DNA from 2 places in the Priestia sp. D51 genome. Region 1 is predicted to be linked to the other one. Evidence: predicted binding sites of a transcription regulator. Region 1 holds the regulator's gene; the other holds the start of a gene.
What was found. The regulator LexA, encoded in region 1, represses DNA repair genes until DNA is damaged. The targets are predictions, from matches to a motif close to CGAACATATGTTCG.
Positions count from the first base shown of each region.

Region 2: recA (recombinase RecA) is a predicted target of LexA. The motif match lies at 9,046-9,059, and genes of this name have one in related genera.

Region 1 is NZ_JBLTIR010000001.1:795,544-810,812, reverse strand. Features, by position in the region: gene ACNHOZ_RS04210 (YneF family protein) at 1-196, opposite strand, end outside; gene sirA (sporulation inhibitor of replication protein SirA) at 287-727, opposite strand; gene tkt (transketolase) at 877-2,883, opposite strand; gene ACNHOZ_RS04195 (DUF896 domain-containing protein) at 3,051-3,281, opposite strand; gene ACNHOZ_RS04190 (YneB family resolvase-like protein) at 3,351-4,019, opposite strand; gene yneA (cell division suppressor protein YneA) at 4,073-4,402, opposite strand; gene lexA (transcriptional repressor LexA) at 4,549-5,166, shown strand; gene ACNHOZ_RS04175 (hypothetical protein) at 5,376-6,821, shown strand; gene ACNHOZ_RS04170 (hypothetical protein) at 6,889-7,089, opposite strand; gene ACNHOZ_RS04165 (ArnT family glycosyltransferase) at 7,368-8,873, shown strand; gene ACNHOZ_RS04160 (GtrA family protein) at 8,894-9,286, shown strand; gene ACNHOZ_RS04155 (glycosyltransferase family 2 protein) at 9,283-10,260, shown strand; gene ACNHOZ_RS04150 (cation diffusion facilitator family transporter) at 10,300-11,277, opposite strand; gene ACNHOZ_RS04145 (APC family permease) at 11,387-13,213, opposite strand; cyclic di-AMP (ydaO/yuaA leader) riboswitch at 13,376-13,517, opposite strand; gene ACNHOZ_RS04140 (N-acetylmuramoyl-L-alanine amidase) at 13,709-14,761, opposite strand.
Region 2 is NZ_JBLTIR010000006.1:69,747-85,015, reverse strand. Features, by position in the region: gene ACNHOZ_RS21995 (ArsI/CadI family heavy metal resistance metalloenzyme) at 1-268, shown strand, start outside; gene ACNHOZ_RS21990 (cysteine dioxygenase) at 466-1,026, opposite strand; gene ACNHOZ_RS21985 (DMT family transporter) at 1,078-2,007, opposite strand; gene ACNHOZ_RS21980 (winged helix-turn-helix transcriptional regulator) at 2,269-2,646, opposite strand; gene ACNHOZ_RS21975 (MBL fold metallo-hydrolase) at 2,749-3,408, shown strand; gene ACNHOZ_RS21970 (carbon-nitrogen family hydrolase) at 3,420-4,226, shown strand; gene ACNHOZ_RS21965 (PocR ligand-binding domain-containing protein) at 4,366-5,409, opposite strand; gene ACNHOZ_RS21960 (glycerol dehydrogenase) at 5,721-6,854, shown strand; gene dhaK (dihydroxyacetone kinase subunit DhaK) at 6,856-8,619, shown strand; gene recA (recombinase RecA) at 9,223-10,260, shown strand; gene ACNHOZ_RS21945 (hypothetical protein) at 10,389-10,733, opposite strand; gene ACNHOZ_RS21940 (hypothetical protein) at 10,907-11,176, shown strand; gene ACNHOZ_RS21935 (DUF2711 family protein) at 11,736-12,398, shown strand; gene ACNHOZ_RS21930 (DUF6843 domain-containing protein) at 12,622-13,071, shown strand; gene ACNHOZ_RS21925 (VanZ family protein) at 13,300-13,431, opposite strand; gene ACNHOZ_RS21920 (hypothetical protein) at 13,748-13,897, shown strand; gene ACNHOZ_RS21915 (cation diffusion facilitator family transporter) at 14,250-15,185, opposite strand.

The sequences.
Region 1 (15,269 bases):
TCATTGCTTTCATCATTTGGTTAATTTTTTTCTGCGATGGTTTCATGCCCATTTGCATCATCATCATTTTTAACATTTGTTCATTAATTGGTGGATTTTTCTTCAGATAGCTCATCATATACTTACGAGCAATGAAAAATCCTAGCGCTATCCCAACAATTAATGCTAGAACACCAACTAGAATATACATTCCCATGGTATTACTTCCTCCTTCGTGTTGTCTAACTTACAGTGTACTAGACCATACGCTATTATACAATATTTCCGTTCCAATTTCCTTAAATAATTACACAAATTTTCTTGTTTTCACAGGCCTCAGCCAGCCGTATTCATCCGTTCCATAATTCACTGCTAAAAAACAAGGATCTAGCTTGCGTAATACTTCAAAAAAAGCTGTCTCAGCATCAACATTGCCATCTCCTTCAATTGTTATACAGCGATTCGTTAATTTTATAGATGCTCGACTTTTTTTATGAGGATACTCCAGCACAAACGTCTCTTGATGAGTAAAAAAATGAGGATAATGAGAAAACGCCTGAAGTAATTCTCGTTGAATAAATGAATTGGGCAGTTGGCGAGTAATGTAATGAACTTGTTTTTGTAAATGCGTTTCCTGCAAGTGACGTTTCATTTTATATTCAATCAGCAGCTGATAAATGAGCTTTTCTCTTCGAAAATAGGATGATGCAACTTCTTCCTCCATTAAATATACTTCATACGTTCTCACGATTCATCCTCCCTTTCGGCTCGTTCTTTTTTGTACTATTATACCGAATGGTGTACGCAATGCTTGTCTATCGATGAAAAAATTTCTTTGTTTTTTTGTCGAAAAAAAAGAGCAGACCATAGGAGTCTGCTCTTTCTTGTGAAAAAGAATTATGCATTAAGCAAGCTTTTCACTTTTGCTACTACATTTTCAACTGTAAAACCAAATTCTTTCATGATTGTTTCACCAGGAGCAGATGCACCGAAGTGATTAATACCAAGAACTTGTCCCTCGTCTCCAACATAGCGTTCCCAGCCAAGTGTAGAAGCCATTTCAATACCTAAACGTTTTTTCACTGATTTAGGGATAACACTTTCTTTGTACTCAGCAGATTGCTCTTCGAAACGATCCCATGCAGGCATACTTACTACAGATACATCAATGCCTTCTGCAGCTAATGCTTTTTGTGCTTCTACTGCTAGGCTTACTTCAGAGCCTGTTGCAAGTATTAATGCATCCGCTTGGTCTTTACCAGCTTTAGATACAACGTACGCGCCTTTAGACACGCCTTCGTATGCATTTTCTTTTGTACCTTCAAGCGTTGGCAAGTTTTGACGAGTCAATACAAGCGCCGTTGGGCGGTCAGTTGATTCTAATGCTAAGCGCCATGCAGCAGCTGTTTCATTTGCATCTGCAGGACGAACCACTGAAAGACCTGGCATTGCACGAAGTGATGGCAATTGTTCAATTGGCTCATGTGTTGGGCCGTCTTCTCCAACTGCGATACTGTCATGTGTGAATACATATGTTACAGGAAGCTTCATTAAAGCTGCTAAGCGAATTGCTGGGCGAAGATAATCAGAGAATACAAAGAATGTTCCTCCGAATACTTTTACACCGCCGTGTAGAGCCATACCGTTTAATGCAGCTCCCATTGCAAATTCACGTACACCGAACCAAATATTACGTCCGCTGTAATCAGCTGCAGTGAAGTCTTCTGAACCTTTAATCATTGTTTTATTTGACCCAGCTAAGTCAGCTGAACCGCCGAAGAATTGAGGTACAGCTTGTGCTACTGCGTTTAATACTTCTCCAGAAGAAGCACGGCTAGCTAGGCTTGAACCCGTTTCGTATGCTGGAAGCGTTTCTTCCCAGCCTTCCGGTAACTTTCCTTCTACTGCTAGTTCAAATTGACGACCTAGTTCAGGATATTTTTCTTTATACTGTGCAAATACATCGTTCCATTCGTTTTCTTTCTTTTGGCCATCTTCAGCAATTGTAGCTTTGAAGTGAGCATACACTTCTTCTGGCACATAGAAATCTTCTTCAAATGTCCATGCATAAGCTTCTTTTGTTAATTTTGTTTCATCGGAACCTAATGGAGAACCGTGCACGCCAGAAGTACCCGCGTGGTTTGGAGAACCAAATCCGATTGTTGTTTTTACTTCAATTAGCGTTGGGCGTGTTAAATCGCCTTTTGCTTCTTCAATTGCGTTTGCAATCGCTGTCAAGTCATTGCCGTCTTCAACACGAATTACTTGCCATCCGTAAGCCTTGAAACGATCTTCTACGTTCTCAGAGAACGAGCGATCTAAATCTCCGTCTAAAGAAATATCATTTGAATCGTATAAAACAACTAAGCGTCCTAATTTTAAGTGTGCCGCTAATGAAGCTGCTTCAGCAGATACACCTTCCATTAAGTCTCCGTCACCACAAATACCATACGTAAAGTGGTCTACAATTTCTAAACCTTCTTTGTTGTATGTTTCAGCTAAATGACGTTCTGCCATTGCTTTACCAACAGCCATTGCAATACCTTGTCCTAGTGGACCAGTTGTTGCATCAACACCTGCTGTATGACCGAACTCTGGATGACCTGGTGTTTTGCTTCCCCATTGACGGAAGTTTTTAAGGTCTTCAATTGATAAGTCATATCCAGCTAAATGAAGCAAGCTGTATAATAGTGCCGATCCGTGTCCTGCTGATAATACAAAGCGGTCACGGTTGAACCAGTTTGGATTCTTTGGATTGATGTTCATAAATTTTGTCCACAATGTATACGCCATTGGAGCAGCTCCCATTGGCATACCTGGGTGACCTGAATTTGCTTTCTCAATCGCATCGATTGATAAAGTACGAATTGTTGCAATCGAAAGATCTTCAATACGTTGTGTCATACTCTTCATTCCTTTCAAAACTATGTACATATGTTATCATACTAATGATTTGCTTATTTGTACAATACTTGAACCAAAAAAATTTCCACTTTTACAGTTTTTGTGTGCCTTATTAAAAATATACAAAAAACTAGAGGGAACTCTCCCTCTAGTTTTACTAGAACGTCTTAGTGAAGACGCTTCTTTTTGCTCTCTTTTAACTTCTTAGGCGTAACATCTTTACCTTCCTCGTCCACAACTTTAATCGTATGAAGGTGGTTTGTCATAGATTGTCGGAAAACTTTTAAATATTCCTGACGTAGCTCTTGCTGTTCTTTCGCTTCAGATTCTGTCAGACCTTCAGCCTTTGCCTTTTTTGAAAGAGCATTAATACGAGCAAGTTTATCTTTTGATAGCATATAAAACCTATCTCCTTATAATCAATAATTAAAATTACCGAACAGTTCCGGCAACATGTAGTCATCTTACTAAATCTCTTTCGTTTTATCAAGAGATTGAGCACTCTCTTGATACTCTTGATAGCGACGATGTACCGTTGCTTTTGAAATATTATAACCAAAACCTTTTAGCGTAACTGAAATTTCAGCAAAGGTTAAGCCGTTATGACGAAGGCGGACAATTTCTTCAATCGGCGCTTCTTTTTTTTCTCTTCCTGAGTTAACTCCTTGATTTTTTAAATTTTGCTGCGGACGATAACCGTTTTCTACGGCTCTTTTCATTCCTCTTTTAATTTTAGCGTTATGTAATTTCCGCTGATGCTCTTCCACTAAGCTAATAATATCTAACACCATCGAATCAGATTCTGAAAGCTGAAGCTGACCTTGATGACTAATCGTATAGATCGTAGCATTTTCTTTATGAAAAGCATGAAGAAGCGCGATTCGGGCATTTCCTCTGCCTAATCGCGTTTCGTCTTGAATGAGCAGCACAGATATTTTTTCTTCTTTCATTGTATGAAGAACATCCAATATACCCTCTCTGTCTACGTCATATCCGCTTGCTTTTTCCATTACGACTTTTTTTACGTTTAGATGGTGAAGATCAGCAAGCTTTTTTAATTCTTCTTGCTGGCGCTGTAAAGATGTTTCTTGGGTTTTTTTATCCGTACTTACACGGCAATAAATAATGGCGTCCACTTTTATCACGACCTTTTCGGCTTCTAACAATATTCAGGAACGGCCGTTACACACTACTGTTCAATTGCCACTTGATTATGTAACTCTTTTTTTAAAACAGGAATATATAATTTATCTCCAGGAGATAAAGACTGGGCAGTGTCTGAGTTTAGATCATTGACGTCTTCAACCCATTTGACAAATTCATTGGTGGTCAAATGATGGTGATTATGATACTTGTTGGACAAGTCCCAAAGCGTATCTCCTTTTGTAATAGTAACCGTTGAATATTTGTCTAAATCTACTTTATCCGCTCCTAAAACCAGCGTCAATACATATGTAAGTGCAGCGATAACTGCAAAAAAAATAGCGTAATGTTTCATAGAATGTAAGAATTGGTGCATATTATGATCCCCCTATCAGAATATATGTTCTTATTTTATTGAGAACATTTGTTTCTGTCAATGGAATTCTTCGAACTTATGTTTGTATATTGACACATCACGTGGTATAATTCACCTAAAGAATAGCTAAAATCGAGGTGAAAAATATGAAGCTATCAAAACGTCAACAAGACATACTAGATTTTATTAAGCACGAAGTAAAATTAAAAGGTTATCCGCCTTCTGTTCGTGAGATTGGGGAAGCGGTGGGATTAGCCTCTAGCTCCACTGTACACGGGCATTTAGCTCGTTTAGAAAGCAAAGGGTTAATTCGCAGAGATCCAACAAAACCAAGAGCAATCGAAGTTCTTCAACTAGACGAAGTAAACATCCCTAAAAGCAATGTCATTAATGTTCCTGTTATCGGTAAAGTAACAGCGGGTCTTCCTATAACAGCCGTTGAAAATGTGGAAGAATATTTCCCTCTTCCAGATAAATTCGTTTCTCCAGATGATCATGTATTTATGCTTGAAATTATGGGAGAAAGTATGATTGAAGCAGGTATTCTAGATGGCGATATGGTAATCGTACGTCAGCAGCAAACTGCTAATAACGGAGATATTGTGGTCGCTATGACCGAGGACAACGAAGCAACGGTAAAACGTTTCTTTAAAGAAGAAAATTTCGTTCGTTTACAGCCTGAAAATTCAACGATGGCGCCTATTATTCTTCGCCACGTAACGATTTTAGGAAAAGTCACTGGTGTATATCGCACGATTCACTAATTACACACTGTATGTAAAACCAACTAATCATGATGTTAGTTGGTTTTTTACGTTTGTTTTCTAAAAAAATTGGCATATTATAAATGATACGTCGAATCATTACAGGCAGGTAGAGCGGTTTTTATAAAGCCTGTTTTACCTTTTACTTTCTGTCTGCATTTTTTCGACTCTCAAAAAAAATACAACCGACTATAAGAAGGATGTAGTTTATGACCAATACACCAAGGAAAACAGAACCATTTCAAACTATTATGCCTACCAAAGCAATGAACATGTTTCTTTTTCCTTTTTCCTTTGATCGAAAAAATAAAGAGCAGCTTGTTCATGCACTAGAAGCAAATATGTTTGAGTTTTTTTCCATTCAAAACAAACATGTAGAAAAAGAATACTACGGAGAACAGTATTACGTATCTCATGATAGCTTGGATCAATATTTTCTTCCTTACATTGAATGTATTCTATTTCCTGATTCGTGCGAAAAAGAAGGCTTGCTTCGATTTTCAAAAAAAATAGACCATACCGTTACGCTACAAACTTCCTCCACCACCGTGTCTAGCAACGTGCTGTCTGTGGATGTTTTTTTATGTCCTTTTGAAATTGGCGTCATGACCATTCGCACTGAGATGAGTCATAATCATTACACCTATGATGACATTTTAGAATTCATGAATCATTTTCGTGTATTAGAACCGAAGCTTGCTGAAGAGCATGGATCCACCATTACCTATGAACATCATCGCTATAGCAAAGTACAGGATTATATTTTTTCACAGCTCGCGCCATTTTTGAACGAACACATCAAAAAAGAAGCGACGCGTGAACAGCACGTCGGGAGTCTTCCTTATTTTATCGATGAACGGATGTTTGTATTAAGTTATGTAACGGTAAATCAAGAGCAAGAAATTAACTCCACAACTTTATTTCGTACTGGGCAGCTAAATAGCTATACGCCTGACGGGAAACCGTTTATCTCTGCACACAACCATGAGTATATTAAAACGTATAATACCAAACACGTGTATTCCAGATGGGCTCCTGAAACCTATTACGTTATAACAGACCATGTGTTTTCGTGTATTTCTAAATCGACAGACTCTAAAACGGATCAGCTTTTGATGAATCATCTATTTGGCCAGCATTACTATAATTTATTTTTGCATTTTTTCTATAAAATCGTGTTGCTAAAACTATCCTATGAGTATTCTCAGCTCACGTTTCATAAAAATTCAGAGGGCATCGAGCGACTAATTCGCTCTATTACTGTATTTTCAGGTAAATATTTATTTTTAGAAATTAGCTCTCGCACGGAAGGTCAAGAGTTTTCTGAGCTCTTTAAAAAAATCTTCCACATCAATTCTCTTTATCAAGAAGTCAAAGAAACCCTTGGTACTTTGTATCAAAATCAAGAGAAAATCGCGGCCAAGCGTCACAATTACTTATTATTAATTTTAACGATTTATACCGTTCTTTCCGGTATTTACGGAATGAATTTAGTTATTAGCAAGCTAAAGGGAAACATCAATTGGGATAGTATGAAGCAGTTTTCTATCTTTGAATATATCGCTTTAATAGTAGCTTTATCAGGAATTCTGATCAGCATTAGTCTCGGAGTGAGTTCCCTATGGAATTTATTAAAAGATCGATTTAAAACATAAAAGCTGTTCCCATCAGAAAACACATGATAAAAAAGAAGAGATTGAGACATAACTAAATCAAGCGAGTCTAAAGGGAAACAAATGAAATAAATAAGCTAGCAGGGATTGCTTGTGACACCTCTGTTGATTTCCGTGCAAGACTTCGCTTTCCGCGGGCGGCCGGTGAGCCTCCTCGTCGCTTGCGCTCCTGCGGGGTCTCACCCCTTCCGCTTTTCCCGCAGGAGTCTTCGTCTTGCCCTCCAATCAACTGCTGGAAAGAACTAAACAAATGAAACCTACGTTCACCATAAAAAACGAACCATCAAACATGATGATTAATGGTTCGTTTTTCCCTTCGACTAAAATCCTTTTTTTCCAACCTCTTTTATCTATTACTAAATCACTGTCTACTCCGCTGAACCTTTTATTACACGTTGTGCCGCTGTTGTAATTTCAGAACAATCTAATATTATACTCTATAAGAAAAATATATACAAAATAATAAAATATGGTATCATAGGGTAGGAATTTTGTACCTTATCTTTGAAATAATTTGCAGGAGGTAATATGCTTAACTCATTTTTATCCAAAAGCCTGATTCTTTTATGTGTCATGATTCTTACATGGTCTCTATGGGGCAGTTATAGTGCGATGACAAATTCATTGGACTTAAAAGGCTTGGCTTTAAGTAATTCATTTATTATTGAAGGAATATGTATCACTTTCCTTGTCATTTTTCTAATAGCTATTGCAAGTAGATACATGAACAAAACTGTTTTTTTTATTTCACTGATTGTTTTGACCTTAGGTGTTCGATTAGCATGGATGCTTTCTGTTCAAACACCTGTAAAATCTGACTTTCTTGTCATGCTAGATGCCGCACGTAATATCGCAAAAGGAAATTATGAATTTAACCAAAGCGTTTATTTCACTACATGGGTATATCAGCTAGGCTTTTTATTCTATGAATCTATTGTTATTCGCTGTTTTGGAGATAGCATTTTCACATTAAAATTGTTAAATATTTTTTATTCTACTGGAACCGTTATTTTTATTTATCTAATTGGCGCTAAAGTATTTAACGAACTTGCTGGGAGAATGGCAGCTTTCCTATATGCGTTCTACATTCCGAACATTCTCTACAGCTCAGTGTTAACCAATCAGCATTTAGCTACTTTTTTATTTTATGCAGCTTTTTACCTTATTATAAAAAGATTTGCTCATAACAAGTTTAGCTGGCTTTATATTGGTCTTCTATTGTCGTTAGGAAATTTAATGCGCCCTCTGGGACCCATTATTATCGTTGCTGTTTTCATTTATTTCATCTTGCAAATTCTTCAACCTTACATTGAAGCGAAGGATGCTGCTGAGTTAAAAACTCGTCGAAAGAAAATAGGAAAAAACCTCGTAGGCGTACTGGCTACTTTTTTTATTGCAAATGCGCTGATCAACTACTCTTTTGTAGCGAGCGGTATTTCTAAATATCCTTTAAGTAACAGAGATCCTTTATGGAAATTCGTTATTGGCTTTAATTATGAAACAAGCGGTTCTTATTCTTCAGAGGATGCTAGTCGTTTTATGGGTATGCCAATTGGAGAAAAACGAGCTGAAGCAGAAAAAGAAGTAATTAAAGAGCGAGTAGCAGATAAAGAGCAACTTTTAGATCTCTTTCACATTAAATTCCTGAATATGTGGGGAGGAACGGATGCATCTACATTTTGGAGTATTTCATTAACTCCTCAAGAAGATGTACCTTTTAATAAAGAGAAATTAATTAGTGCTGCTCAAAGTTATGAAAGAATCATTTACGTTTCAACTACTATTCTTTCCATTATTGGACTTATATGTTTATTCCTGAAGAAGCAGGATAAATATCCGTATACACTGTTTTTATTACTAATCATAGGATACGTTCTTATTCACTTGCTTATTGAAATTCAAACTCGCTATCGATTCTTTATTTTTCCAAGCTTTATGCTGCTCGAAGGGTTTGGTATTTCAGTGATTCTATCTTATTTACTAGTACGGTTTACTAAAAATAAGCCACAGGCAAAATGTGAAGAGATAAATTAAATGGAAGGGATTATGCAACCGTGATAAAATTCCTGAAATTCGGATTCGTAGGTATAATGAATACCCTGCTCACTATTATCAGTTACTTAGCACTCATTCATTTTGATATGAATTATATATTGGCTAACGTACTATCCTATTTCATTGGCGTCATAAACAGCTACTATTGGAACAAATCGTGGGTGTTTCAAGCAACTGTACATAAATGGATGTTAGCTCAATTTTTCATCGTAAACCTTATTACTTTAGCAATTAATACATCTTGCTTATTCCTTCTTGTACACTATACACCTGCTAATCCGATAATTGGACAACTGTTGTCTACTTGTATAGGAATGTTTTTTAATTTTTTTCTTAATAAAATATGGACGTTTAAGCACACAAACAATCACTCGATAGGAGGTAAAGCATGAAAGAACTAATTTCAATCGTGGTACCTATGTATTTTGAAGAAGAAGTAGCTAATGAATGCTATAATCGCTTGCTTTCCGTCATGCATGAAAATCACATTAACTATGAATTCATTTTCGTCAATGACGGCAGTACAGACCGAACAATTGAAATCTTAAAGGACGTAGCAGCTATGGATTCTAACGTAAAAATTATTGATTTTGCCCGTAATTTCGGGCACCAAACTGCCGTCACAGCAGGTATTGACTATGCTCAAGGTGATGCTATCGTAATTATTGATGCTGACTTACAGGATCCACCTGAAATGATTCCTGAATTAATTGCTAAATGGCAGCAAGGCTATGAAATTGTATACGCAAAGCGCAAGAAGCGAAGCGGAGAGACCTTTTTTAAATTGACAACGGCTAAGTATTTTTATCGCTTTTTAAATTATATGTCCGATATTGAAATCCCAAAAGACACGGGAGATTTTCGTATTATCGACCGAAAAGTTGCGGACGTATTCAAAAAAATGACTGAACGCAATCGTTTCGTAAGAGGAATGATGTCTTGGATCGGCTTCAGGCAAACATATGTAGAATATGAGCGCGATGAGCGTTTTGCTGGTGAAACAAAATATCCTTTAAAAAAGATGATCAAGTTTGCTTCAGATGGAATTATTGGGTTTTCAACGAAACCTTTACGTTTAGTAATGGTTATTGGCTTGTTATCAGTTTTTGTATCACTTCTCGTTTTAAGTTATTCGATTGTTGTTTGGCTGATAGGTGAAAATATCCAGCCCGGCTGGACTTCGATTATGGTAGCTATCACTTTCTTTAGCGGTATTCAGCTACTTGGTTTAGGTCTAGTGGGACAATACATCGCAAGAATTTACGATGAAAGTAAAAATAGACCTATTTACGTTGTACGTGAAACTATTAACTTTTCTGCGGCTTCAACAGATTCTCAAAACGTGCGTGAAAAAGTATATAGCTAAAAAAACAAGGAAGAAAACAACTGTTTTCTTCCTTGTTTTTTATTCTTTTTGAAGCTGTAAATCGCTTGTCACCCAGTCAGGAATTCCATCATCTTCATCAAATTCAATAATGACATCCGTTATTCCTTTTTCCTGTAAAATACGATTTTCCAGACGATCTTTAATATCATCCGCTTCTGCTACTGTTAAAGAAGGATCAATTTCTACTTTTAATTCAACGTGAAGCTCTTCTCCTTCTTTCATCACCATTAACGTTTGAATATCACGCACTTGTACATCTTGCATAACAATGGCACCAATTTTCATTTCCATTTCTTTATCTGCTTCACCAAGCGCTCCGGCAGCGTTATCTAAAAATACTCGTCCTACTACAAAAAACATCATAAGACCAATTAGCATAGAAGCAATTCCTTCAGCTTGATGAAAAGGCGTAAATCGCGAAATAAAAACGGCGATTAAAGCCAATACGCCTCCTCCAGTGGCTACCAGATCTTCCATAAAAACAAGCTTAGTTGCTGGCTTTGCTTTCTTTAGATGAACAAAGCTTTGCGTAAAAACATTGACCTCTGCAGTATTCATTCCGACATCGTGCAAAATTTCTTTCATTGCCTTAAAGAGGACAAACATCTCAAGTAATACCGAGATGCCAAGTACTGCAATATTTAAAATAAAGCCTGAAGACTTCGTCGGATGAAGAATATGATGATACCCTTCTTTAATCGTTTCAAATGCCATAATTCCTACTACAAGAACCGCCCCTAATAAAACGAGATTAACCAATCGTCCAAATCCGTTTGGAAATCGTTTGGTCGGAGCTTTTTTGCTTAATGCTGAACCTATAAAAACAAAGAACTGATTTGCTGCGTCTCCTAAGCTGTGCATCGTTTCAGCAAACATCGCTACATTTCCCGTTAAAGCAAAAGCAATCCCTTTAATAATGGATATAATGGTATTAACTATAGCGGCCATCATGGCCGATTTATTTCCTTTTCGCAATAACTTAATTAATTCACTCATGCAATCCCTCCGTTTGTGCCTTTGATGAGATTCAATTATGGTTAGTGTATGTGAATTTAAAAATTAAAAACCTCCAACATATAAGTTGGAGGTTTTTAGTCATGTTTCATTATTTTTTAAAACGATAAGGTACCGTTGTAACGATTACGTTTTTACGGTAAAGCAAATGTGCTTTTAACAGCAGACTGGACTGATTATGAAGGATGTTTTGCCAGCTTTTTTTCGTGATGAACTGCGGAATAACAACCGTAATAGCCATATTATTTTCCCGGGCTTTTTCTTCAGCCATATCGATGAATCGAAACAGCGGACGCACAAGACTGCGGTATTGAGAGTGAAACGTAACAATACGAATATCAGGCTGCCACTTTTCCCACTTCTCTTCCATTCTCTTTTCGCTTTCTCGGTCAAAAGCAACGTGCACCGCAATAACGGTATCACCAATCGTTCTTGCATAGTTCAATGAATTTTCCACTACCTTTGTCATTCCTGCTACAGGAACAATGACCACACTTCCTTCAAGCTTTCCAATCTTTTCTCCTTGCTTAATACGAAGCTGCTCTCCTACCGCTTCATAATGCGTATGAATGCGATGAAAAATATAAACGATAACCGGTAAGAAAACGAGCACGGACCATACTTGTGAAAACTTCGTTGTAAACAAAATGATTAGCACCGTTAAGGTAATGAGGGCACCAATTAAGTTAATGGTTAGCTTTCCTTGCCAGCCGGCCGGCTTTTCTCTAAGCCATTTGACAATCATGCCTGTTTGAGAAAGCGTAAATGGAATGAACACTCCAACTGCATAAAGAGGAATTAATTGTTCCGTCGCTCCTTTAAAAGCGACAAGTAAGACAATAGAAGCAATTCCAAGGGTCACAATTCCATTTGAATAGCCTAGTCGATCGCCGCGAATTTGAAACATTCTTGGCATGTATTTATCAGACGATAAGTTTACGGCAAGCAAAGGGAAAGCTGAAAAACCTGTATTCGCCGCTAGCACTAAAATCAGAGCTGTGGTGCCTTGAATAAAATAATAAAACCCATTTCGTCCAAATACACTCGATGCAATTTGTGATACAACCGTTTCATCTGCTTTTGGAGAAATGCCAAGCCAATAAGCTAAAAACGTGATGCCAGAAAATAAAACGGCTAAAATACCGCCCATCAGCATTAATGTATGAACAGCATTTTTTGCACCTGGATCTTTAAAGTTAGGCACTGCATTCGAAATAGCTTCTACACCAGTCAATGCCGAACAGCCTGATGAAAAAGCTTTTAATAATAAAAACAAACTAATACCTGGCACCACGGTACCGAGAGATGTATGAAGCTCAGGTGAAACTTGACCTGTCACTATTTTGAAGAAGCCCACCGCTATTAACAAAATAAGAGCAATCACAAATAAATAAACCGGATAAGCTAAGACAGAAGCGGATTCTGTTACACCTCGTAAATTTAAAACCGTAATAAAAATCACCAGCAAACACGCAATTACTACGTTATAGTGATGCAGCGTTGGAAAAGCCGAAGTTAAAGCATCGGTTCCTGCTGAAACACTCACGGCAACTGTTAAAATATAATCTACTAACAGTGATCCCCCAGCGATAAGTCCAGGATTTTCTCCTAAATTGGTTTTCGAAACAATATAAGCTCCTCCGCCTTGCGGATACGCATAAATAATTTGACGATATGAAAGAATTAAAGCCGTCAGCAGCACCAATACCCCAATCGCAATTGGAATCGAATACCAATAGGCAAGCACGCCCACTGTTGCAAGGACAATCAAAATCTGTTCTGTTCCATAAGCCACTGAAGATAAGGCATCTGATGATAAAATAGCCAGCGCTTTAAGCTTACTAAGCTTTTGATCGCCTAACTCTTTTGTTTTGAGCGGCTTTCCAATCAATAATCTCTTGAGAACTGAATAGTTCACGTAATTTCCCTCCGATGATTGCTTAGCTACTATTCACTGTTCGTTGCTAAGCTCCGTTACAAGTTCATGAATAAGTGATATTATCCCTAAAAAATACCTTTTTATGTTAAAAAAGCGCACAAAAAAAACACTAAGGGTTCTCAGCGTTTTTACACAGCTTAAACCTCCTCTCCAAAACGCTTATGGGGTTAGCTGTCGGATTCGGGCTATGAGAGTAGCCCTACCTTTTAAAAAAGGATTCACCCCAAGTGACAATGCACAAATTTGGGTCCCCCACTTCTGACGAATTAAGCGATAACAGGTCAATATAATTTTCGGTTAAAGAGTATGATCGATAACATGTTTCTTTCATAACTATCCTTTGTTCTTAGATAATATACTCCCGTACAAATGGTTTGTAAAGCATTATTTTACGTAAACGATAAAATAGTACTTAAGGCGCTTTTAAGGGGAAAACAAAAGGCCTTCTGCCTGCTTACAGAAGACCTGCTTTCTTTAACTTTTTGCTTTTAAAACGGCTGCTAGCTTGTTTTTCGTTTGAGGACCATAAATGCCATCTACATCATAAGGAAGATACACAAGTTGAAAACGTCTGACTGCATCTTTCGTTTGTACTCCATATATTCCGTCTACTGACCCTACTTTAAAATTAACCGCGTTTAATGCTCTTTGAAGCTGTTTCACTGCTTCTCCAGAATCGCCTTGTTTTAAAATTCCATTGGGAAGTGGATATTGTTCAGAAGGTGGAGTTGGTGACGGTGTTGGAGATGGGTTTGGTGAAGTTCCTGAAGGAATAACAATTGTTTTTCCAACCTTTAGGGTTAAAGGATCCGAAAGCCCTGTATTTGCTTCTTGAAGCTCCTGTACTGTTATGCCGTACTTCTGTGCAACACTGTACAGCGTATCTCCTTGCTTAATTGTATACGTTTTTTCACCTGGTTCAGAAGGTGATGGATTTGGTGTCGGTGTTGGAGATGGCGATGGATTTGGAACTGCACGACGAGGTAAATTTAAATATACGGCAATTCCTTTTGCATACGATTCACCCATGCTTTTTAAAAAAGCTTCATTTTGAAGAAGTGCTGCATCGGCGCTCCTATCAATAAAAGCTATTTCAGTTAATACTGCAGGCATATTTGTTAAGCGAAGCACCGCATAATTGGCCGATTTTCGTCCGCGATTCGGATGATTATACGACAGCAGCGTTGGCTGTACTTGCCCGTGCACAATCGATTGAAACGTTTTACTAGCATTGCTAGCGCTTCTATAAACATAATCTTCGTATCCTGTTCCTCCACCGGCATTTACGTGAATAGACATAAATGCATCTGCTCCCCACGAGTTAGCTTGAGAAGCTCGCTGAGATAACGATAAAAAAGTATCTGTGGTACGGGTGGTTTTAATCGTAAAGTCACTGTAAGTGCTATTTAAATAGCTTATTAAATATTGTTGAATTTTTAACACTAAGTTTTTTTCATACAGTCCGCTTGCTCCAACTGCTCCTGCATCTGCCCCACCATGTCCTGCATCAAGATAGATTTTTTTCATATTACTTGTCCCTCCTTATTGTTAACATATGCATGAGGGAAAAAAGTGCTACGTATACTAGCCTACTTAGTGAAAAATTACTAAAAAAGGAGATTGAGACATAACGAAATCACTTCAATCTAAAAACGAACAAATAGGATAAATGCGCTAGTATGGATGGCTTGTTACATCGCTGTTGAATTCCGTGCAAGGCTTCGCTTTCCGCGGGGGGGCTGGTGAGCCTCCAATCAACTGCTAGAAGCAACTAAATAGATGAAATCTACGTTTACCCTACCAATAAAAAAATCCGCACAATTCATCGTGCGGTTCCCTCCCCCCTAACATACTTTTGGTCCAAATTCTATTCTGGTTGATTAAAGTATAGATCAGGAGGGTCTATTATTTATAACGTTAGGACCTATTTAAAAAGCAGAACGCCTACAACAATGAGAATAATCCAAATTGGAATGCTTATCAATATCCCTATCACTAAACCTTTAAAGAAATTTCCTTCTTTCATTTTTATTAC
Region 2 (15,269 bases), on a different contig from region 1:
AGGTAATCAAGTGAATCATTTCGGCTTCCAAGTAGAAACTCCTGAGGAGATTCATTCTCATAAATCACGACTAGAAAAAGAGGGGTTCTTTGCTCGTGAAGAAATAGATACGACCTGCTGCTACGCTGTACAAGATAAATTCTGGGTAACAGATCCTGACGGAAACGAGTGGGAGTTTTTTTATACGAAATCTGATAGTGAGGTTCATAAGACTGAGGATAGCGTTGGAGTGAATGAAAAGTCACCTGCAAGCAACTCATGTTGCTGATGCTTAAATGACAAAAAAGACAGGAAGAAGTAGACTCTTTCTGTCTTTTTTATTTAACATAAAATCGATTATGTTTAGCGGAGTTTTCTTGTTGAGACAGTAACTCTAAGCGAGAAAATCTCGTGATGTACGTCCTTTAACTCGACTAAACAGTTATTTTGTTTCTGTATGAGAAACATTCCAAGGGTCAACAAATATCATTCTTTCTTCTTTAATTGAATCTCTCTTACCTTTTGACGAAGATGATCTGGCCACCACGCTCCACAATCATCAGATACAATGCAAGCAGCGCATGTTTTGAAATCATAAACCATCATCTCCTTGATTGGGGGAGAGTAGAGATGAAGAGTAACTAGACCCGCGCCTTCAGCACTCTTCATCTTGTGCACACCTTTCTTGGGAGCAAAAAAAAGCTTACCTTTTCCCTGATGCTGAGAAAACAGCTCTTCTGGCATTTGGTTTTCTTTAACTTCGTAAACCGTATTTATAGTTGTACCATTTACTACTTGAATCCATCCATGCGAATGACCGTGATCGTGAGGAGCACACTCTATTGCTGACCAATTCATAACAAGTAATTCCACTTCGTCATTTTGATAGAGAAGCTTTCTATAGTATGGCTTGTCTTTTGCTGACTGCAATAGTGGTTTTAAATCATTAAAGTTTATATCTAAAGCCAAAAGTGCTTCTCTCAGTTCCAATTTGGTAGGGGAGTCCAAGTTATCTAAAATATGCTTTACCTGTTCAATTAAGCTCATACACGCATTACCTCCTTATGAGCAGCACAAATTTTTGGGTTTTCTGCATAGCTACAATTTTTTGTTTCTCCATGGCAAATACCTTAAAAAAGTTAGTAGTCTTCCATTAGCTACAATTACTCCCACTATAATTATGACTCCTCCTAATATACTGACGGGAATAATCTTTTCCCGTAACAGTAAAACAGCTGTTATCAATGTCGCTACTGGTTCTAAATAAAGGAACACAGATACCTGGGACGCCTCTAAAACCTCTAATGCCTTTGCCCAGTACCAATAGGCAACACCTGAAACGAATACACCGAGAAATAATAAATGAGCCCACTCTACGCTCGTTAAAAAAGGCATGGTCTCCCATCCTTTATTTCTTACGAGAAAAGGAGTTGTTAGAGTAAACCCTATTAAACACATATAAAACGTAACAACAAGAGAGGGAAGTTGGATATCCAGCTTTTTTAATAGGACAGAATAGATTGCCCAGTTTAATGTACTTAAAATCATTAACAGGTAACCGATATTAACCGGAAGCTGAAGTGAATGCTGATTGCTAGAAGTGGTCACCAGTAGAACGCCAATAATAGCTACAATAATCCCTGATGCTTTTAATAACGTCATCTTTTCATGCAAAAAAAATACGGAGAGAATGACCGTAAATACAGGAGAAAACGAAATAATCCATCCTGCTGCAGAAGCATTTATTGTGAGAAGTGCTGTTGCCTGAATAACTTGATGAATGAATACTCCAAGGATACCTAACACAATCAAATGAGGAATATACTTGAGCGGAATGTTTAATGGATATCTCTTTAGCACTAATAATACCAATAAAAAAAGTGCCCCAATTCCAAAACGAAGAACAAGGAGTGTGTATGGATCTAGTTTATCTAAAACCGCTTTGGTAGAGACAAAGGAAATTCCCCAAAAACTAATAGACATTACTGCATAGAACGAGGCAGCAAATTTAACCTTTGACGCAATCATAGGATCAATTTTCCTTTCAACAATAAAGGTATCTTTTATTAACTAACATATGCCTTTTCGAAAGGAAAATGAAAAAAATCATGCCATTCTAAAAAAATAGTAGAAACTTTAGTATTTGTATCGTTATCACTATTTCTTAATCTTCATTAAAATAGCTATAGATGTTTATGTATAGAAAACTAAATTTGGGAGTTTATAGCCATGTATAGGCTAAATTCTAAAGAGTCTGTTACCAAAAATAAAAATGCCAACTCTCCTTAATTATTGAGACTCTTTTATTCCTTCTTCCTGCTTGCTTATATAAGCATTGCCCCATTTCTCTAAAGATTTAAGTATTGGGATAAAACTTTCTCCAAGCTCTGTTAAATAATATAAAACTCTTTTAGGGTTATCGTTTGTTTCTTCTCTTTCTATTAATCCGTCTTTTTCCATATCGCGAAGCTGGAGTGTAAGGATGCGCTGAGTAATACCCGGTATTTCACGGCGCATTGCATTATAATACATAGGTGACTTTGATAACAAAGACAAAATAATGCCTTTCCATTTACCGCCCATAATGTGCATCGCTAATTCAATTGGACAGGCTTGCTTTACAGTTAACGTACAAGGGCCGTATTGATCGCTTTTAAACTCTGACATTTCCTCACCTCAATGGGGAGTAACAAATTTGTGCCTTCTTGTTACTCCTATTTTTTCTGATTACACTTATAATATCAAATAAATCAGAAGAAGGTGTATGAATTGGAATTTGTTCAAATCTCTGAACATGTTTATAGACTCACTTATGAAACCGTCGTTGGTATTCGAGTTAAGATCAATACATGGTACATAGTGGATGGTGAGGATGTTTATCTCATCGATACCGGAATGGAAGACTATGCATATGCGCAGTTGAATGCAGCAAAATCTTTAGGTATTCCCAAGAGTATCTTGCTGACACATGGCCATTTGGATCACATTAATGGTGCCAAGTATTTAAAAGATCATTTAAATATTCCTATTTACGCACACGAAATTGAAACGCCTTTTATCAATGGCGAAAAACCGTATCCAAACAAGGCAGAAAAAGAAACAACAGGCGTAGAACATCAAGTTGAAAGTTTAAGTGACAATATCATTAAAACGTTACCCGTAGACGTATATCTAACACCCGGTCATACCCCGGGACATGTCATATACCATCATAAAGATGACAATGTGCTGCTAACTGGAGACTTATTCTTTTCTAATACCGAATCCTTACATCCACCGATTCGAAAGTTCACAGTTGATATGAGCGAAAACATTAATAGTGGACGAATTATAGATGAAATTAAACCGTCTATAATTTCATCTTCACATGGTGAAGATGTCAAATATAATAATGATTTATATTCTGTCTATAAATTTATCTATGAATAAGAGGGAAAAACATGAAAATACAATTATTTCAAATGGAGATTATAGAAGGAGAAGTTAAGCAAAACGAAAACCGTATTGTATCCTTATTTGCAGAAAAGCTGGATATAGATACGGAAATTGTTGTAATACCTGAAATGTGGAATACGGGTTATGATTTAGAAAATGTAGCAGAAAAAGCTGATATTGACTTACAGAGAGCTTTTCCTTTTATCCAAAGTTTAGCAACCGAGCATCAGGTGAATATCATTGCAGGTTCAGTCTCAAATAAAAGGAATAAAAACATTTATAATACGGCCTTTGCGGTATCAAAAACAGGGGAGCTACTCTACCAAAAAGATAAGATACATCTCCTGCCGATGTTAGATGAACATCATTATTTAACAGGTGGAGATGAAGTACCGGAAGTATTCAAAATTAACGGTATCAAAGCTAGTCAAATTATATGTTACGATTTACGTTTTCCAGAAATCACACGCTTTCCGGCTTCTCAAGGTGCAAAAATTGTATTCTACGTTGCACAATGGACTACTAAAAATATAGACCATTGGAAAACACTATTGAAAGCACGAGCTATAGAAAATGGTGTATACGTTATTGCATGTAACAGCGTGGGAAAAGTGAATCATAAAAATCATGCTGGCAACACCTACGCGGGACACTCAATGATCATTGACCCAAATGGAAACATTATAGAAGAGGGGAGAGACAAAGAAGAAATCATAACAGCAGAAATCCATATACAGAAAGTTACAGAACAACAAAAAAACATCCCAATATTTGAAGGCCTGAGACCCAATGTTTATAAGCATGCGGAATAAATATTTATATATTATTTATAGCGTAAAGGCCAGCACATGACTGTGTCTCATTGCTTTTCCATACTGAAAAGCACCCTTTTTCAGAATACTAGTATCAGTATGGAAAAGTTATATGTTTCTTACGTCAGGAATGAAAACTTTACATCTTTTCTTGATAATATTTCCGATAGACGTTAGGAGTTATGTTTTCATATTTTTTAAATGTCTTGATGTAATATCCAGGGTCATTAAAACCTAATTCATCGCTAATCTGTGCAATAGACAAATCCGTTTTTTCTAATAATTGCTTGGACCACTCTATTTTTTTGAGCGAAATAAAAACAGAAAAATTCATACCCGTTTCTTTGGTAAATACACGGCTGAAATAACCTGTGCTAATGTGACATAAATCAGCCATCTTTTGCTGAGATATTTTTTCTCTTTTATGTTTATAAATGTAGTCAAAGGCTGGCTGTAATACTTTGTTTTTACAAACTAAGTGATCGTTAATAGACGTTTTTACATAAGCATTAGTAACTGTGTTGGCTAATTCCTTTTTTATATTTTGAATATTATCTAGAGAATAACCGTAAGAAATATCTTCAGTAGAAACGTCTTCTTTTACTGGAGCCATCTTTTCATATACTTCTAAAATCAAATTTTTATTCATAGCTTCCTCTACAATGTAGTTACAAAGCCTATATAACATTTGAGTAGCTTCGTTAATTTCTGTATAGGATAGAGTAGGAATAGAATCATATAGACGCTGTATTTCTTCATTATTATTTAACTTCTGTTCAAATCCCTTTGATGGAACAGTAAGCATTTGTTCCAATTGAGGATGTTTGTCACCATCCTCAATTTTTACTTCTCCCGCCATGATAGCGCCTACATATTTATCATCAATTATAATGGGAATGGCAATATCGACAATATTCCAGTGGCATAAATAGATATAAGGAGCATTGGTTCTAACTGCCTCTAATCCTCCCCGCGCATCGCACTTTTCACAAAGTTTTGCCGTATCAGGATTTTTACGCATAGTCTCACAAAATGGACGTACACCACTGTGTTGAGAAATGGGCACTCCTTTATAGTTAACCGTAACAATCGCTAATTTTGTAACAAGCGCAAGTGAATCTTGAAGATTTCGCCATTTCTTTAAATCTAGTATTTTATCTAAATTCATGTAAGTAGTTTTCAATGATGTTTTATCTCCCTTGCTTCTACTTCCCGTGTGGTAGTTTGTATTACCTACTTGAGAATACCTTTATTTTATTCCTGAGTTTGTAAAATAAAAGAGTGTTCAGCGATAAAGGTAACCTCTTTTCAACGTGAACTTGGTAGTATTTTCACCTAAAATAATGTCATAATAATACCATATTAAATGAAGAGAGCAAAAAAATACGATAAAAAGTTGTAAAAACTCGTCATTTAAGACTAATGTAATCTTACACAAAAGATAGTAAAATTCCGATTGTAAGGGATTACAAAGTTAATTAGGAGGTTTTATTTATGAGAAAAGCATTTATTAGTCCTTCAAAATACATTCAAGGTGAAGATGAGATTTTAAATTTAGGTTATTTTGTGAAAACATTTGGTACCTCTGCACTTTTAATAGCACATCCTGAAGATATTAAACGTGTACAAGGCAAATTAGATGCAACAGCAGAAAAATATGGTATTACATTTTTTGAAGGCGGATTCAATGGCGAGTGCTCCAGACCAGAAATTTCTAGATTGCAGGAAATAGCAAAAGAAAACAACTGTGATTGTACAATTGGTTTAGGTGGCGGTAAGGCAATTGATACGGCAAAATGTGTAGCAGAGGGAGAAGGGTTAATTATCGTCCCAACAATTGCTGCTACGGATGCACCTACAAGTCATTCCGCAGTTATCTATACACCAGAGGGTGCTTTTGATGATTACGCATACTTTAAGCAAAGCCCAAGTGTTGTATTAATTGATACAACAGTCATTGCTAATGCACCTACTAGATTCTTAGTATCTGGTATGGGGGATGCGTTATCTACTTATTTCGAAGCAAGAGCAACAGCACGTTCTTTCTCTAATGTAAATGCTGGATTACCTTGTGGAGTGCGTGAGGACTTATGTGCACCAGCAAAAGGTACAAATGCAGCGCTAGTTTTAGCAGAACATTGCTACAACACTCTATTAGAGGACGGGGTTAAAGCAAAAGCAGCAAGCGATCATAATGTTGTTACTCCAGCCTTAGAAAACATTATTGAAGCCAATATCTTATTATCAGGATTAGGGTTTGAAAGTGGTGGATTAGCTGGAGCACATGCCATTCATGATGGGCTTACTCTTTTAGAAAGTGCGCACCACTACTTCCACGGTGAAAAAGTAGCTTTTGGTACATTAGCACAATTGGTATTGGAAAATGCGCCAACTGAGGAAATAGAAGAAGTGTTAGATTTCTGTTTAGCAGTAGGACTCCCAGTTTGTCTTGCTGATATTGGAGTAGAACAAATTACACAAGAAGAGTTAATGGAAGTAGCTAACAAAGCTTGTATTCCAGAGGAATCTATTTATTCTATGCCATTCCCTGTTACTCCAGAGTCAGTAGCTGCAGCTATCCTTGCAGCAGATCAAATTGGAAATGATTATAAGAAGAGGTTGATATAAGATGAAAAAAATTATTAATAAACCAGAAGATGTCGTACTTGAGATGTGTAAAGGGATGGTTCTAGCACATCCGGAACTGAGTTTAATTGAAAAATATAAAATCATTAAAAAAGAACAAATTAACAAAAATAAAGTAAGCATAATTAGCGGGGGCGGCAGTGGACATGAACCTGCTCACGCTGGGTATGTCGGGAAGGGTATGTTAGATGCAGCAGTTTGTGGTGATGTATTTGCCTCACCTTCTCAAATACAGATTTATCAAGCCATTAAAGAAACTGCTAGCGATAAGGGAACTTTACTCGTGATTAAGAACTACAGTGGTGACATGATGAATTTCAAGAATGCTGCTTATCTAGCTGAAGAAGATGGAATTCAAGTGGATTATGTAAAAGTAGATGATGATATCGCTGTACAGGACAGTTTATATACAGTTGGAAGACGTGGAGTGGCTGGTACTGTTCTTGTCCATAAAATAGCAGGTGCTGCAGCAGAACGCGGATATGATCTATCAAAAGTGAAAGAGGCAGCAGAAAGCGCTATTGCGAATGTTAAAAGCATTGGTATTGGATTAACTTCTTGTACAGTTCCCGCTAAAGGAACTCCTACTTTCGAGATTGCAGAAGATGAGATGGAATTTGGCGTTGGCATTCATGGAGAACCTGGTATCCGTCGTGAAAAAATTATTTCAGCAGACGAACTTGCAGAGCGCATGGTAACGGCATTATTAAAAGAAATAGGGATAGAAGATGGAAAAGGAGAAGTGGCTGTCCTAATTAATGGATTTGGAAGCACACCTCTTCAAGAACTGTATTTATTAAATCATTCTGTCATTCGTGAATTGTCACGTAGAAAAGTAACGATTGCAAGAACGTTTGTCGGAAACTATATGACAGCCATTGATATGGCCGGTGCTTCTATTTCGATTATGAAATTAGATGAAAACTTAAAGAGTCTCCTATCTGAAGAGTGCGATACTCCTGCGTTAAAAATCAAAGGTGAAGTACCAGCTGTCACTTATGATGAAATCATCGGTAGCGTAGAGGCCCCGAAAGTGTCTTATGAGGTGCAAACCAACAAAGAATATTCCGTAGTAATGGAAAATCGATTGACGTTGAATAATATTATTTTTATGGTAGACCAAATGAGTGAATGTATTATTAGAAATGAAATACCGTTTTGTGAATTAGATTCCCATGCTGGTGACGGAGACTTTGGTATGAGTGTTGCTAAAGGGTTCAAACAGTTGAAAGCTGAATGGCACGAAATTCTAGAAAATAAATCAAATGATATTGGCAACTTCTTAGAGGCTTGTTCCATCGTTATCATGGAGCATTGTGGCGGGGCATCAGGTCCTATTTGGGGATCAGCATTTCGTGCGGCTGGAAAGAACACCGAATCTAAAACCGAACTGACTTTAACAGAATTTGCTGAAATGATCCAAGCGTCTGTAAAAGGCATTCAAGCAACAGGAGAACGTTCTTTTGGACGTGGAGCTGTTGTAGGAGATAAAACTTTAATCGATGCTTTAGTACCTTATGCAGATACGTTAACGTCAAGTGCTGCTGAAGGTGAAAGCTTGAAACATGCGCTTGTCAAAGCAGCAGAAGCTGCTGTTGAAGGAGCAAAATCAACTGAACAGATTGTTGCACGTATGGGACGTGCTGGTACGGTTGGAGAAAGAAGTCTTGGTTATCCGGACGCAGGTGCACATGGATTAGGTGTAATTTTTACTGAAGTAGCTCAAGTAATGCAAGAAAAACAGTAAAATTTGGTATTATCTCCTCTAAGTATAGTGTAAAGAAATTACTCTTTGAGAGTGAGGGTTACACTATATTTGGAGGGGGATTTTTTTATGGGGCACAACAACAAGTTTTTGCAACCGAGTTTAATTTAGATGTAGTAAAAATGCACAATAACCAATAGTATTTCAAGGATAAAAAAGAAAAACATAAAGTGAACGAGCCCTTGATTATCAAGGGCTCGTTTTTAGCATGTCTCCCGGAATAATGTATACAAGAGAATGAATTGTTTTTTGTTCCTATAATAAGGATTATTTTATAAATTAAAATTTCAATAACTATAAATATTAAAAGCATAAACCTACTTTTTACAAAAAAGATATTTCTTTGGCTGGTTTGTACAAAACTTTCTCCTTTACAACTAGATGCGTTTATTGTATGATTACAAAATAGGAACATTCGTTCGATATTAAGGGTTTAGAGATAAATAAAGGAACAATAGAATAAACCAAGACAGTTAAACACAAAATTTTCTCGCACGGAGCAAAAACATTTGAGCCAATCCTTATTATTTATCCATATACATTGTCGTTTACTGTAAACGTACTAACAATCGGAGGTTTTAAATTATGAATGATAAACAAGCAGCACTAGATATGGCTCTAAAACAAATTGAAAAACAATTCGGTACAGGATCAATTATTAAGATGGGGGAAGGCACACATACAAAAGTTGAGGCATCTAGCTCAGGTTCATTAGCTTTAGATATCGCTCTTGGAATTAATGGTTATCCAAAAGGAAGAATCATGGAAGTGTACGGACCCGAAAGCTCAGGTAAAACAACAGTTTCCTTACATGCGATTGCAGAAGTACAAAAAAATGGAGGTCGAGCTGCCTTTATTGATGCTGAACACGCACTTGATCCAGTTTACGCAAGAAAACTAGGTGTAGATATTGATGAGTTACTGTTATCTCAACCAGATACTGGTGAGCAGGCACTTGAAATTGCTGAAGCATTAGTTAGAAGTGGTGCTGTAGATATTATTGTTGTTGACTCAGTAGCAGCATTAGTTCCGCAAAAAGAAATTGAAGGGGAAATGGGAGATTCTCATGTAGGTCTACAAGCTCGCTTGATGTCTCAAGCCCTTCGTAAACTATCTGGAGCAATTAATAAGTCTAAAACCATTGCTATCTTCATCAATCAAATCAGGGAGAAAGTAGGCGTTATGTTTGGAAATCCGGAAACAACGCCAGGTGGAAGAGCACTAAAATTCTATTCTTCCGTTCGTCTTGAGGTTCGCCGCGCTGAACAACTTAAACTGGGAAATGACATAGTTGGTAACAAAACAAGAATTAAAGTAGTCAAAAATAAGATGGCACCTCCTTTCCGCATTGCTGAAGTAGATATTATGTATGGAGAAGGTATCTCAAGAGAAGGAGAAATCTTAGATATTGGTTCTGAAGTAGATATTGTTCAAAAGTCTGGATCTTGGTTTTCATATAATGGAGAACGTTTAGGACAGGGAAGAGAAAACGCTAAGGTTTTCTTAAAAGAAAACCCTGAAATCAGAGAAGAAATTAGAAAAAACATTATTGATTTTAAATATGGTAATACTGACAACGATAATGATATTGATAACGATAGCGATAGTGAAAACGAAAGCTAATAAAAGCTTAAAATGCCTTTCCCGGCAGCTTCAAGTCCATTCATTTCATTGGAAGCATAAAAAGTTAACGCTAATAAAAACAAATGGATAAATACAGCGCGTATAAAAGCCCTTTAGAAGGGCTTTTTTTATCGCTTTAAAATGTAACGTGGTGGAGGACCATAAACTTGTTCAGCTTCAAAATAGGCAAGTTTGTTTGGAATACATACAATAAGAGAAGGAAACCCATAGCCTACTGCATGCTCTAAAGCAGTAAGTAAAGGTGGTTCTTTTCCATCGATATCTTCGTTAAAAGAAAGGGTGTAGCACTGATTCCCTGCACCATGTTTTTTAAGTAGATTAGCTAATTCACTAGCACATGAATTAGGCGTCGGAATTTCAATCATATATTGTTCACGTAAATTTTTTTTATAATTGTGGTTAAAGCGATACAATGCTTTATCCCGTTTTTTAGGAGAAAAAAGTTTAAACATGACTCTTTCTTAAATTCTCTTCCCAAAAAAAGGATTTCACAACAGTTTCTTCTATATCTTTATTCATTTAATGTCCTCCTTCATACACCCTTATTATACAAATTTTTCATTCGCGACTGAAATCATGCCAATCTTTTGATAAAATGTAACGATAAGAGAGGAGAACGAAGTAAATGGACACTAATCAACTACCGACAAGAAGTGAAAGACATAAAACGAAAGAGCACTCATCTCAGCTTAGTGCTGCATTTGTATTAGGGATGTGCTGGATACTCTTTACATTGACTCCTGAATCATGGAGGTCTCCAGGGACTTACATTGTTATCGGTATAATTGCTATTTGTCTATCAAGTAAACTAAATAAATTTAAATGCTCCCGAACAGTCAAATGGACGATTGCTCTTTTAGTTTATGTTATTGGATTCATTTTGTATGTTCTATAAAGGAAACAAGTACTATACATATAGCGTTTCTTTATTTTCACGAAGCTTGTTTAGAGTAAAAGCATTTCTTCGTAAATAGACGATAAGTTTAAAAACTGAAAGAGGGGAGAAATTGAGACAAAATACCGTAACACCTATCATATGTACACTATGTGTATTAAGTACAATTATTATATCTTTTATTGTTTATATGGATATTGATAATTCATTTGGATTTACATTAAGTTATGTATTCTTCATTATTCTAGCATCTTTATATTTGATCATTACATTTATCCTCAACATCAAAAACATGGAATGGTGTGAACTAAGAAAGAGACTATTTAAATTTATTGGACTGTTCATTTGTTTTAGCGCTGCCATATATTTTTTCAACTATATTTTTCGGCCCTCTGAAATAGATAGTTATGATTTTAGCACGCCTTTAGCGATGGCTATTAGTTTAACTTTTTTTGATCTAATGTTCTTTAAAGATAAAGAACGCTAAGGAAATAGAAGTGAGTATTCTACACATATAAAATATACGTAACTACCTACATTGAAGGGAGATGTTCATGTATTGTTGGATTATATAAGGTTAGACTGGGATCTACCTATTTTACCTCAATTACCTCACGACTTTAAATCTGCTGCTATCCTATTTCATCCTTTCGTTCAGATGCCATTTGGTTGGGAAAAATCAAAGAGAGAAAACCCTTATCAGCATATATATCCTAGTGATGAGGAAATAATTAACCTTGGCGAACCGATATCATGGAAAGAAGTAATGTCCAAGAGTAATCTAGGATCCTACAAAGAATTATCCATAGCGTTGCAAAACCTTACTGATACTAGCGATGAATATAAAAAGTTAGCTTCCTATGCTAGGTTTAATTATGATTTTTATTACCCTGAAGAAGATTGTACATCATTATTTATACTAAATAGTTTATTAAGAATCCTCTGTTCAAAAGGGGCAAATACTTTGTATTTTTCTGAACCTATTCATGACACAAATGGTTCATTTAAAGTCAATGATATGTCATTTTTAGAAATAGCTAACTTATCTCCTAATGAGTCAATTATTACAGATGAAAATATGGATTTTGCGTTTATGGGAATCTATGATTCTTTTATAACATTGCTTGTAGCTAAAGATAAAAATATCGAGGATATAATTAAACCCCTTAATCTTGAAGCTTTAATATGTGACAAAGAAATATCTCTTAATTCGTTCTTTTAGTAAGTGCTTAAAATCATGATTATATTAACTAATAATGAACGGAGTATACAAGTTCTTAAATGTAATTTATGTCGGGTTATAACTGAGCCATCAATTATATAAAAGCGAAGACTTATGATGATAAATGAACCTTTTTTTATTAGCGATAACGTTTGTCATATGAACGAACGTTGTATTTTTATAAATTTATCAAATATTTGTACTGAAATTGAAGGAGTAAAGAATGAAAAAAATAGGATACATATTTGTGGTACTATTGTTGTTGGTTGGTACAATCTATTTTTTATTTTTTCACGAACGAAGAGGAATAGATACCGTATATTTAATACCAAATGGCTACAAAGGCTGTGTTGGTGTCTTTTATAACGTAAAAGGAACGCCGCCTTTAAAAGTCCAAAATGATAAAGTTATTCATAAAATTTCTAAGGATGGAAAGTTGGAAACATCTTCGCCAGAATCTTTTGGTTGGTATTCTACGGAAGATTCAGGTTGGCACAACTCAGAATATTATTATGTAAATGATCAGGGAAAAAAAGTGAAGAAATTGAATTGGGAGAGGGACATTAATTGGGAAATGACGGCTAAAGATGACTACAACGGAAACTATTTTACCTTTTTTGTAGGTGGGAAAGACGATGCTAGCACACCTCAACCTGAATGTTTTAGTCAGTGAGTATATTTTTAAAAACAAAGTCATCACAATGTTTATTTTTAAAGTTATATGTATATGAATCTACAAATCTGGCCAGACTAATAACGTATTCCCAACAGAACAACCTACTGTATAGGAGCAGTAGGTTGTTCTGCTTTATAAATTATATACCTAGTTACCATCAACCAGCTTATTAGAATAAAAAGGCATCTATCTATATAGTCTCCCTTTTTTATTTTACTGGCTTGTTTATTTTATTAAAAGAACCACATAACTTATAACTGTTCCAAACATATTAAATAGAACATCGCCTATATCTAAGCTACGTCCCATGAAATATTGAATAAATTCAATTAAACATGTAACAGATAAATCTAAGATTGTTACTTTTTTTACTTAACGAAACTTTCTTGATAGGGGTTTATTTTTATAGAATCCTTCAAAAAGGTTGCTATAGACCCACTTGAACTTGCTTTGTTAGGATAAAAGAGAGAAAACATTATGGAGTCCCGTAGTAGATATCTCCATTCTCGCAAATTCCATCTTGGGAGTAGACGCTGCTCATAATATAACAGCTAAAGTAGAGAATACATTAGCATAAGAACACAGTATAGAGGGTGCTAACTTATATGTGGAAACAAGCCAAATAGTAAACATGCCAATTAAAACGAATACATAAAGGGAAGGAATTAATCATATGGAATTAGGATATAAGAAAAACATACAGCTTAAAGATAGAGATTTAAAGTATAAAATAAAAGATAGTGAGGAAACAATTGAATTGATTGTTTTTATTGCACTTTTAAGTGTGATTTTTATTATTAATACTTTCTTTAAATTCTTCTAGTCTTTTTTACATGTGATTGTATGAAAAGATATAGTATGTATGTCTAGACATAAAAGCACCCCACTCATTAAAGTTTCTTTGTCTAACAATTGGGGTTCAGTTCATACTGGGTGGCTTTTTATTTTATTAACGATAATAATTTCTTTAACACTCTGCAATAGATTTGAATATTTTGTTCGTGAAAATATATCTTTTTAGAAACACAAAAACTCATTCATAATGTAAGAAAGAGCTGGGAAATAATAATTCGTAAAAGTGAATCATGATTTTTTTGTCTGTTGACCTATACATTTAGTTTATTATCGACAGCAATATTCTTCAGGGTTTACACATATAAAAACACCAAATTGTATTAGTAATGACCTTCACGTTTGATGGTAGAGCAAATAGCTGAATCATCATGAGGGTGCTCTTCGTTTTCTAACTGGATAGTCGCATGCTCAATTTCTTGATGTTGAAGTTTGGATTCAATTTCTCTTAATATGACCTGGCTTTCCAGGAAACTTATTTGATTATTTAACACCACATGACAGGATAATGCATTTTTCCCACTAGTTATACTCCAAACATGTAAATCGTGGACATTTAGTACACCTTTAACTGCATGAATTGTTTCCATTACTTTTTCTAAAGAGATTCCTTTCGGTGTACCTTCCATTAAAATTCCTATTGTCTGCTTTACAATTTTCCATGCGCCCAAAGCAATTAAGAATGCAATAAGAACGCTTAGGATTGGATCTACGATATTCCACCCAGTGAATAGGATAATAAGTCCTCCGATAATAACTCCTGCCGAAGCCATTGCGTCCCCAATCATATGAAGTACGGCGCTTTTCACATTGATGTTGTCTTCCTTCCTTAAGCCAAGACCTAAGTAAAGGTTCATGGCTAAACCAACAGATGCACTAATAAACATCCATGTACTTCCCACTGGTTGGGGATCCTTAAAGCGATCAACCGCTTCGTATAGTATGACAACAGCAATAACAATTAACGTCATGGCATTAATAAAAGCAGCTAGTATCCCTGAACGGTGATACCCGTAAGTGAAATTTTCCGAAGCTGGCTTTTGGGCCTGGTGCATAGCAAACCACGATAGCCCTATGGCTGCAATATCTGTAAGTACATGTCCAGCATCAGAAAGTAGGGCTAAGCTGTGTGAAATGAATCCTCCAATTAATTCGACTACCAGGATAATTAAAGTAAGAAAAAATGCTAATTTCATTTTCCCAATCGGAGCATGGGAGTGAAATACATCTCCGTGGTCGTGATTGTGGTTGTTTCCCATAAAAATCTCTCCTTGCTGCAAAAACATGATCATTGTTTGAAAAAACGTTATTTCTCTTGTTCTGGATGTCACTAAAAGTAGTTT